One region of the Actinacidiphila sp. bgisy145 genome, then DNA from elsewhere that is predicted to be linked to it. Evidence: predicted binding sites of a transcription regulator. Region 1 holds the regulator's gene; the other holds the start of a gene.
The links. Region 1 encodes HrcA, which represses chaperone genes, less so after heat shock. Its sites were predicted from a motif close to TTNGCACTCNGNNNNNCNGAGTGCNAA; they were not measured.
Positions count from the first base shown of each region.

Region 1 (3,406 bases):
TCCAACGTCACGGTCAGGCCCTCGGCGGTCTTCTCGACCCGCACCACGGCTCCGCAGAAACCCGTGCTGATCTCTTCGACCACCAGGTCCCGTTCCGCGGCCACTTCCGGGGCCGGGTCGGACTTCTTCCACGGCGGTGTGAGGTCAGGGTCATAACTCCTGCTGCGCATGCGCACGATCGTAGAGCCTGACCCCCCGCCGTTCCCGGATCTGCCGGCTCCGGGACCACCTGTCTTCAATGGCTGGTCGCGCAGTTCCCCGCGCCCCCTGAGTATGTGCGGCTTCTCCGCGAAAGAACGCTGCGTACCCAAAAGGGGCGCGGGGAACTGCGCGACCAGGCCCCACCGGCAGGTGGTCCCGGAGCCGACAGAACGGGGCAGCCTAGGGGGTCAGGGCACCCCGAAACCGGCGGACGAAGCGCGCGTCGACCACCGCGCCGTGCCCGGGGACGTAGCGCGCGGTCTCGCCGCCGAGGGCGAGGAGGGCGTCCAGCGCGGTCGGCCACTGCGCGGGGACGGCGTCGGGTCCGGCCTGGGGCGGCCCGGACTCCTCCACGAGGTCGCCGCAGAACAGCACCGAGGGATCGCTCGGGCTGGTACCGGGCACGTGCACCACGATGTCGTGGCCGGTGTGCCCCGGCCCGGGGTGGAGCAGGGTCACCGGCCGGTCCCCGAGGTCGAGGGCGAGCCGGTCGAGGACGGGCCGGGTCGGCCGGCGCAGCGCGGCGGCCGCGGCGGCGGCCTCCGCCGGATCGACGCCGTGCGCGACCGCGTCCGCCCGCATCGCCTCGGCGTCCCCGGCCGGCGGGCCGCCGAGCGCGCGGTGCCCGTACACCTCGGCCTCGGGGAAGGCCGCAGCGCCGAAGACGTGGTCGAAGTGCCCGTGGGTGAGCACGACATGGGTCACCGGCCGCCCGGTCAGCGCTTCGGCCTGCGCCCGCAGTTCCGCGCCCTCGCGCAGCGTGGACCCGGTGTCCACCATCAGCACCCCGTCCGTGCCGACCACCAGCCCGATGGTCACGTCGAGGTGCGGCAGCCGCCGCCGGGCGACACCCGGGGCGAGCTGCTCCCACCCCGACCCGCCGGCGCCCGGCACCGCCCCGGCTCCGGCCCTCTCCTCATCGCTCACGACCCGACGCTATCGCCCCGCCCGCGCCGCCGCGCGCGGGCACCCGCCCCCGGCGCACCCCCTCACGCCCCCACCCGCCCTCCGTCCGCACGCGCGCCCGGGCCGGCGTACGTACCGCGCGTATCGCCCGTACCGCCCGTACCGGGCCGCCGGGCAAGACCGGATCGCCGTCGCTCTTGCCGAGCCCTTGCCGCCGCGCCGTACACTGACTGCGGGAGTGTTGGCACTCGAAACGGCGGAGTGCCAGGCCGCAGGGTCGGGACAACGGGTTGGAGGTGCGCGATGCTGAGCGAACGCAGACTCGAAGTGCTGCGCGCCATCGTCCAGGACTACGTCGGTACCGAGGAACCCGTCGGATCGAAGGCGCTCACCGAGCGCCACTCGCTCGGCGTCTCCCCGGCCACCGTGCGCAACGACATGGCGGTGCTGGAGGACGAGGGGTACATCGCGCAGCCCCACACCAGCGCCGGCCGTATCCCCACCGACAAGGGCTACCGCCTCTTCGTGGACCGGCTCGCCGGGGTCAAACCCCTGTCGGGCGCCGAGCGCCGCGCCATCCAGAACTTCCTGGAGGGCGCCGTCGACCTCGACGACGTGGTGGCCCGCACGGTCCGGCTGCTCGCCCAGCTCACCCGGCAGGTCGCCGTGGTGCAGTACCCGTCGCTGACCCGCTCGTCGGTGCGGCACGTGGAACTGCTCTCGCTCGCGCCGGCCCGGGTGATGCTGGTGCTGATCACCGACACCGGCCGGGTGGAGCAGCGGATCATCGACTGCCCCGGCCCGGTCGGCGAGACGGTCCTGGCGGACCTGCGCGCCCGGCTCAACAGCCGGGTCACCGGCCGCCGCTTCCCCGATGTGCCGCCGCTCGTGCAGGACCTGGCGGACAGCTTCGACCCCGACGACCGCCCGTCGGTCGCCGCGGTGCTCAGCACCCTCCTCGAAACCCTCGTCGAGGAGAAGGAGGAGCGGATCATGCTGGGCGGCGCCGCCAACCTGACCCGCTTCCACCACGACTTCCCGCTCACGATCCGGCCGGTGCTCGAAGCGCTGGAGGAGCAGATGGTGCTCCTCAAACTCCTCGGGGAGACCGCCGACGGCACCATGACCGTCCGGATCGGGCATGAGAATTTTCACGAGGGCCTCAATTCCACCTCCGTGGTGGCGGTCGGCTACGGTTCGGGCGACGAGGCAGTCGCCAAGCTAGGCGTGGTCGGACCGACCCGCATGGACTACCCCGGAACGATGGGAGCGGTACGCGCAGTGGCACGTTACGTCGGACAGATCCTGGCGGAGTCGTAGGTGGCCACGGACTACTACGCCGTACTCGGCGTGCGTCGCGACGCGGGCCCGGACGAGATCAAGAAGGCGTTCCGCCGCCTCGCCCGTGAGCTGCACCCGGACGTCAACCCCGACCCGAAGACCCAGGAGCGGTTCAAGGAGATCAACGCGGCCTACGAGGTCCTCTCCGATCCGCAGAAGAAGCAGGTCTACGACCTCGGCGGCGACCCGCTGTCCGCGGCGGGCGGCGGGGGCGGTGCGGGCGGCTTCGGCGCCGGCTTCGGCAACTTCAGCGACATCATGGACGCCTTCTTCGGCCAGTCCTCGCAGCGCGGCCCGCGGTCGCGCACCCGGCGCGGCCAGGACGCGATGATCCGGCTGGAGATCGAGCTGGACGAGGCCGCGTTCGGCACCACCAAGGACATCCAGGTGGACACCGCGGTCACCTGCGGCACCTGCAACGGGGAGGGCGCCGCGCCCGGCACCTCCGCGCAGACCTGCGACATGTGCCGCGGCCGCGGTGAGGTCTCCCAGGTCACCCGCTCCTTCCTCGGCCAGGTCATGACCTCCCGGCCCTGCCCGCAGTGCCAGGGCTTCGGCACCGTGGTGCCCACCCCCTGCCCGGAGTGCGCGGGCGACGGGCGGGTGCGCTCGCGCCGGACCCTGACGGTGAAGATCCCGGCCGGTGTCGACAACGGCACCCGTATCCAGCTCGCCGGCGAGGGAGAGGTCGGCCCCGGCGGCGGCCCGGCCGGCGACCTCTACGTCGAGATCCGCGAGTTGCCGCACTCGGTGTTCCAGCGCCGCGGCGACGACCTGCACTGCACCGTCACGATCCCGATGACGGCGGCCGCGCTCGGCACCAAGTGCCCGCTGGAGACGCTGGACGGCCTGGAGGAGATCGACGTACGGCCCGGCACCCAGTCCGGCCAGTCGATCCCGCTGCACCAGCGCGGCATCACGCACCTGCGCGGCGGCGGCCGCGGCGACCTCATCGTGC
Region 1 is NZ_JBYIRL010000032.1:146-3,551, forward strand. Features, by position in the region: partial or broken gene AC3ERT_RS26190 (DUF3097 family protein) at 1-170, opposite strand, end outside; gene AC3ERT_RS26195 (MBL fold metallo-hydrolase) at 382-1,128, opposite strand; gene hrcA (heat-inducible transcriptional repressor HrcA) at 1,411-2,427, shown strand; gene dnaJ (molecular chaperone DnaJ) at 2,428-3,406, shown strand, end outside.

Region 2 (3,406 bases), on a different contig from region 1:
CGTACGGCCGGTGAAGCCCGACACCATCGCCAAGTCGCTGGCGATCGGCAACCCCGCGGACGGCCCGTACGTGCTGGACATCGCCCGGCGCACCGGCGGGGCCGTCGAGGACGTGGACGACGCGCAGATCGTGGACGCGATCAAGCTGCTGGCGCGGACCGAGGGCATCTTCGCGGAGACCGCGGGCGGGGTGACCGTCGGTGTGCTGAAGAAGCTGATCGAGTCCGGGCAGCTCGACCCGGCCACCGAGACCGTCGTGCTCAACACCGGCGACGGACTGAAGACCCTGGACGCGGTGGCGCCGACCACCGGGCCGACCGCGACCATCCGCCCGACCCTTGCCGCATTCCGAGAGGCTGGCCTCGCATGAGTGCTTCCGTACGTATCCCCACCATTCTCCGCACCTACACCGGCGGCCAGGCCGAGGTGCCGGCCGAGGGTGCCACCCTCGCCGAAGTGATCGACTCCCTGGAGCGCGATCACAAGGGAATTTCGGCGCGCGTGCTCGACGACGCGGGAAAGCTGCGCCGCTTTGTGAACGTGTATGTCAACGACGACGACGTGCGGTTTTCCCAGGGGCTCGAGACGGTCGTGCCGGACGGCGCGAGTGTCTCGATCATTCCCGCGGTCGCAGGCGGCTGAACCTCCGGCCGGCCACCGGATCTGCCCGCCGGTCGCCGAGTGAACCGGCCGCCGCCCAACGGGAGTTGGGCGGCGGTTCCGGATTCGGGCGGTTTGTGCCCCGTTCACCCCTTCGGGTGAGCGGGGCATGCGTGTGCCGAAGCGGTAGTTGAAGAGTTGTACAGTTGCCGTAGGCAATCCCGTGGCATGGACCCCAGGTGTGGCGCGGCCACGGCGATTTATCGCCAAATTCACGAGCGAATTCTCCTTTTCGTCCGCTATGTCCGGCCCGGCTTGCCCTGCCTTATCGTTATTTCTCAGGCGATTTCCGATGGGTCGCGCCCAGAATTCTCGTCCGATTGACCTGTTGCAGACGGCATCCGTGCAGATACATTCAGCCGCGGTCGACGCGTTCCGGCGCACGCCCCCCAGGGTTCCCACCTGTCAAAGGCACGGGTTCCGCGGGCGGGTGAGGTCTGACCCGGGCCCGCGAAGTGCGGGGCCGCGATAGGGCCAGCAATAGGGGAGTTAGGGATGGCTCAGGGCACCGTCAAGTGGTTCAACGCGGAGAAGGGCTACGGCTTCATCGCGGTCGACGGTGGTGCGGATGTCTTCGTCCACTACAGCGCGATCCAGATGGACGGGTACCGCACCCTCGAAGAAGGCCAGCGGGTCGAGTTCGAGATCTCGCAGGGTCAGAAGGGGCCGCAGGCGGACATGGTCCGCCTCGCCGGCTGACTTCACGGCGCGTTCGACCATCGACGCGACCTCGGCAGTACGCAGGAGCCGCCCCCCGTCCGCGGGAGGCGGCTCCTGTGCGTCCTGCGGGTGCCCAGCGGGCGTCTTGCGGGCGCCGCCGGGCGGGGGGCGACCCTGTACGCGGCTCGGCCCCCGGGGCGAACCGCTTGCACTCGCAGGGGGTGAGTGCTAATCATTGGCGTTAGCACTCTCCACGTGAGAGTGACAGCAGGGCCGGGTCGGTGAGGGCCGTGCGGACGTCGGGAAGGAACCGGCGGCCGGCGGGCCGTCCGTCGCGGGCACCACACGGTCCCGAGCGCAAACAACCCAGTCCGCGGAGGACACTTCACCATGGCCAAGATCATCGCGTTCGACGAGGAGGCACGGCGCGGCCTTGAGCGCGGGATGAACCAGCTCGCCGACGCCGTCAAGGTCACCCTCGGCCCCAAGGGCCGCAACGTGGTCCTCGAGAAGAAGTGGGGCGCTCCCACGATCACCAACGATGGTGTGTCCATCGCCAAGGAGATCGAGCTCGAGGACCCGTACGAGAAGATCGGCGCCGAGCTGGTCAAGGAAGTCGCGAAGAAGACCGACGACGTCGCCGGTGACGGCACGACGACCGCGACCGTCCTGGCCCAGGCCCTGGTCAAGGAGGGTCTGCGCAACGTAGCCGCCGGCGCCAACCCGATGGCCCTCAAGCGGGGCATCGAGAAGGCCGTCGAGGCCGTCTCCGCCGCGCTGCTGGAGCAGGCGAAGGACGTGGAGACCAAGGAGCAGATCGCCTCCACCGCCTCCATCTCCGCCGCCGACACCCAGATCGGCGAGCTGATCGCCGAGGCCATGGACAAGGTCGGCAAGGAAGGCGTCATCACCGTCGAGGAGTCGCAGACCTTCGGGCTCGAGCTCGAGCTCACCGAGGGCATGCGCTTCGACAAGGGCTTCATCTCCGCCTACTTCGCCACCGACCTGGAGCGGATGGAGGCGTCGCTCGACGACCCCTACATCCTGATCGTCAACTCCAAGATCTCCGCGGTGAAGGACCTGCTCCCGCTGCTGGAGAAGGTCATGCAGTCCGGCAAGCCGCTGCTGATCATCGCCGAGGACGTCGAGGGCGAGGCCCTGTCGACCCTGGTGGTCAACAAGATCCGCGGCACCTTCAAGTCCGTCGCCGTCAAGGCTCCGGGCTTCGGTGACCGCCGCAAGGCCATGCTCGGCGACATCGCCATCCTCACCGGTGGCACCGTCATCTCCGAAGAGGTCGGCCTCAAGCTGGAGAACGCGGGCCTGGACCTGCTGGGCCGCGCCCGCAAGGTCGTCATCACCAAGGACGAGACCACCATCGTCGACGGTGCCGGCGACAGCGAGCAGGTCGGCGGCCGGGTCAACCAGATCCGCGCCGAGATCGAGAACAGCGACTCGGACTACGACCGCGAGAAGCTCCAGGAGCGCCTGGCGAAGCTGGCCGGCGGCGTGGCCGTCATCAAGGCCGGTGCCGCCACCGAGGTCGAGCTCAAGGAGCGCAAGCACCGCATCGAGGACGCGGTGCGCAACGCCAAGGCCGCCGTCGAGGAGGGCATCGTCGCCGGTGGCGGCGTGGCCCTGCTCCAGGCGACCGCCGTCTTCGAGAAGCTGGAGCTGGAGGGTGACGAGGCGACCGGCGCTGCCGCCGTCAAGATCGCCCTGGAGGCCCCGCTGAAGCAGATCGCGGTCAACGCCGGCCTCGAAGGCGGTGTCGTGGTGGAGAAGGTGCGCAGCCTGACCCCCGGCCACGGCCTCAACGCGGCGAGCGGCGAGTACGTCGACCTGGTCGCCGAGGGCATCATCGACCCGGCGAAGGTGACGCGCTCCGCGCTGCAGAACGCGGCCTCCATCGCCGCGCTCTTCCTCACCACCGAGGCCGTCATCGCCGACAAGCCCGAGAAGGCGGCCGCTGCCGCCGCTCCGGGTGGCATGCCCGGCGGTGACATGGACTTCTGATCCTCAAGCGGTCAGCGTCCTTCGCACCACGACGGCGCCCCCTTCCCCACGCGGGGAAGGGGGCGCCGTC
Region 2 is NZ_JBYIRL010000048.1:11,940-15,345, forward strand. Features, by position in the region: gene thrC (threonine synthase) at 1-370, shown strand, start outside; gene AC3ERT_RS31675 (ubiquitin-like small modifier protein 1) at 367-642, shown strand; gene AC3ERT_RS31680 (cold-shock protein) at 1,156-1,359, shown strand; gene groL (chaperonin GroEL) at 1,711-3,336, shown strand.
Region 2: groL (chaperonin GroEL) is a predicted target of HrcA. The motif match lies at 1,562-1,588, and genes of this name have one in related genera.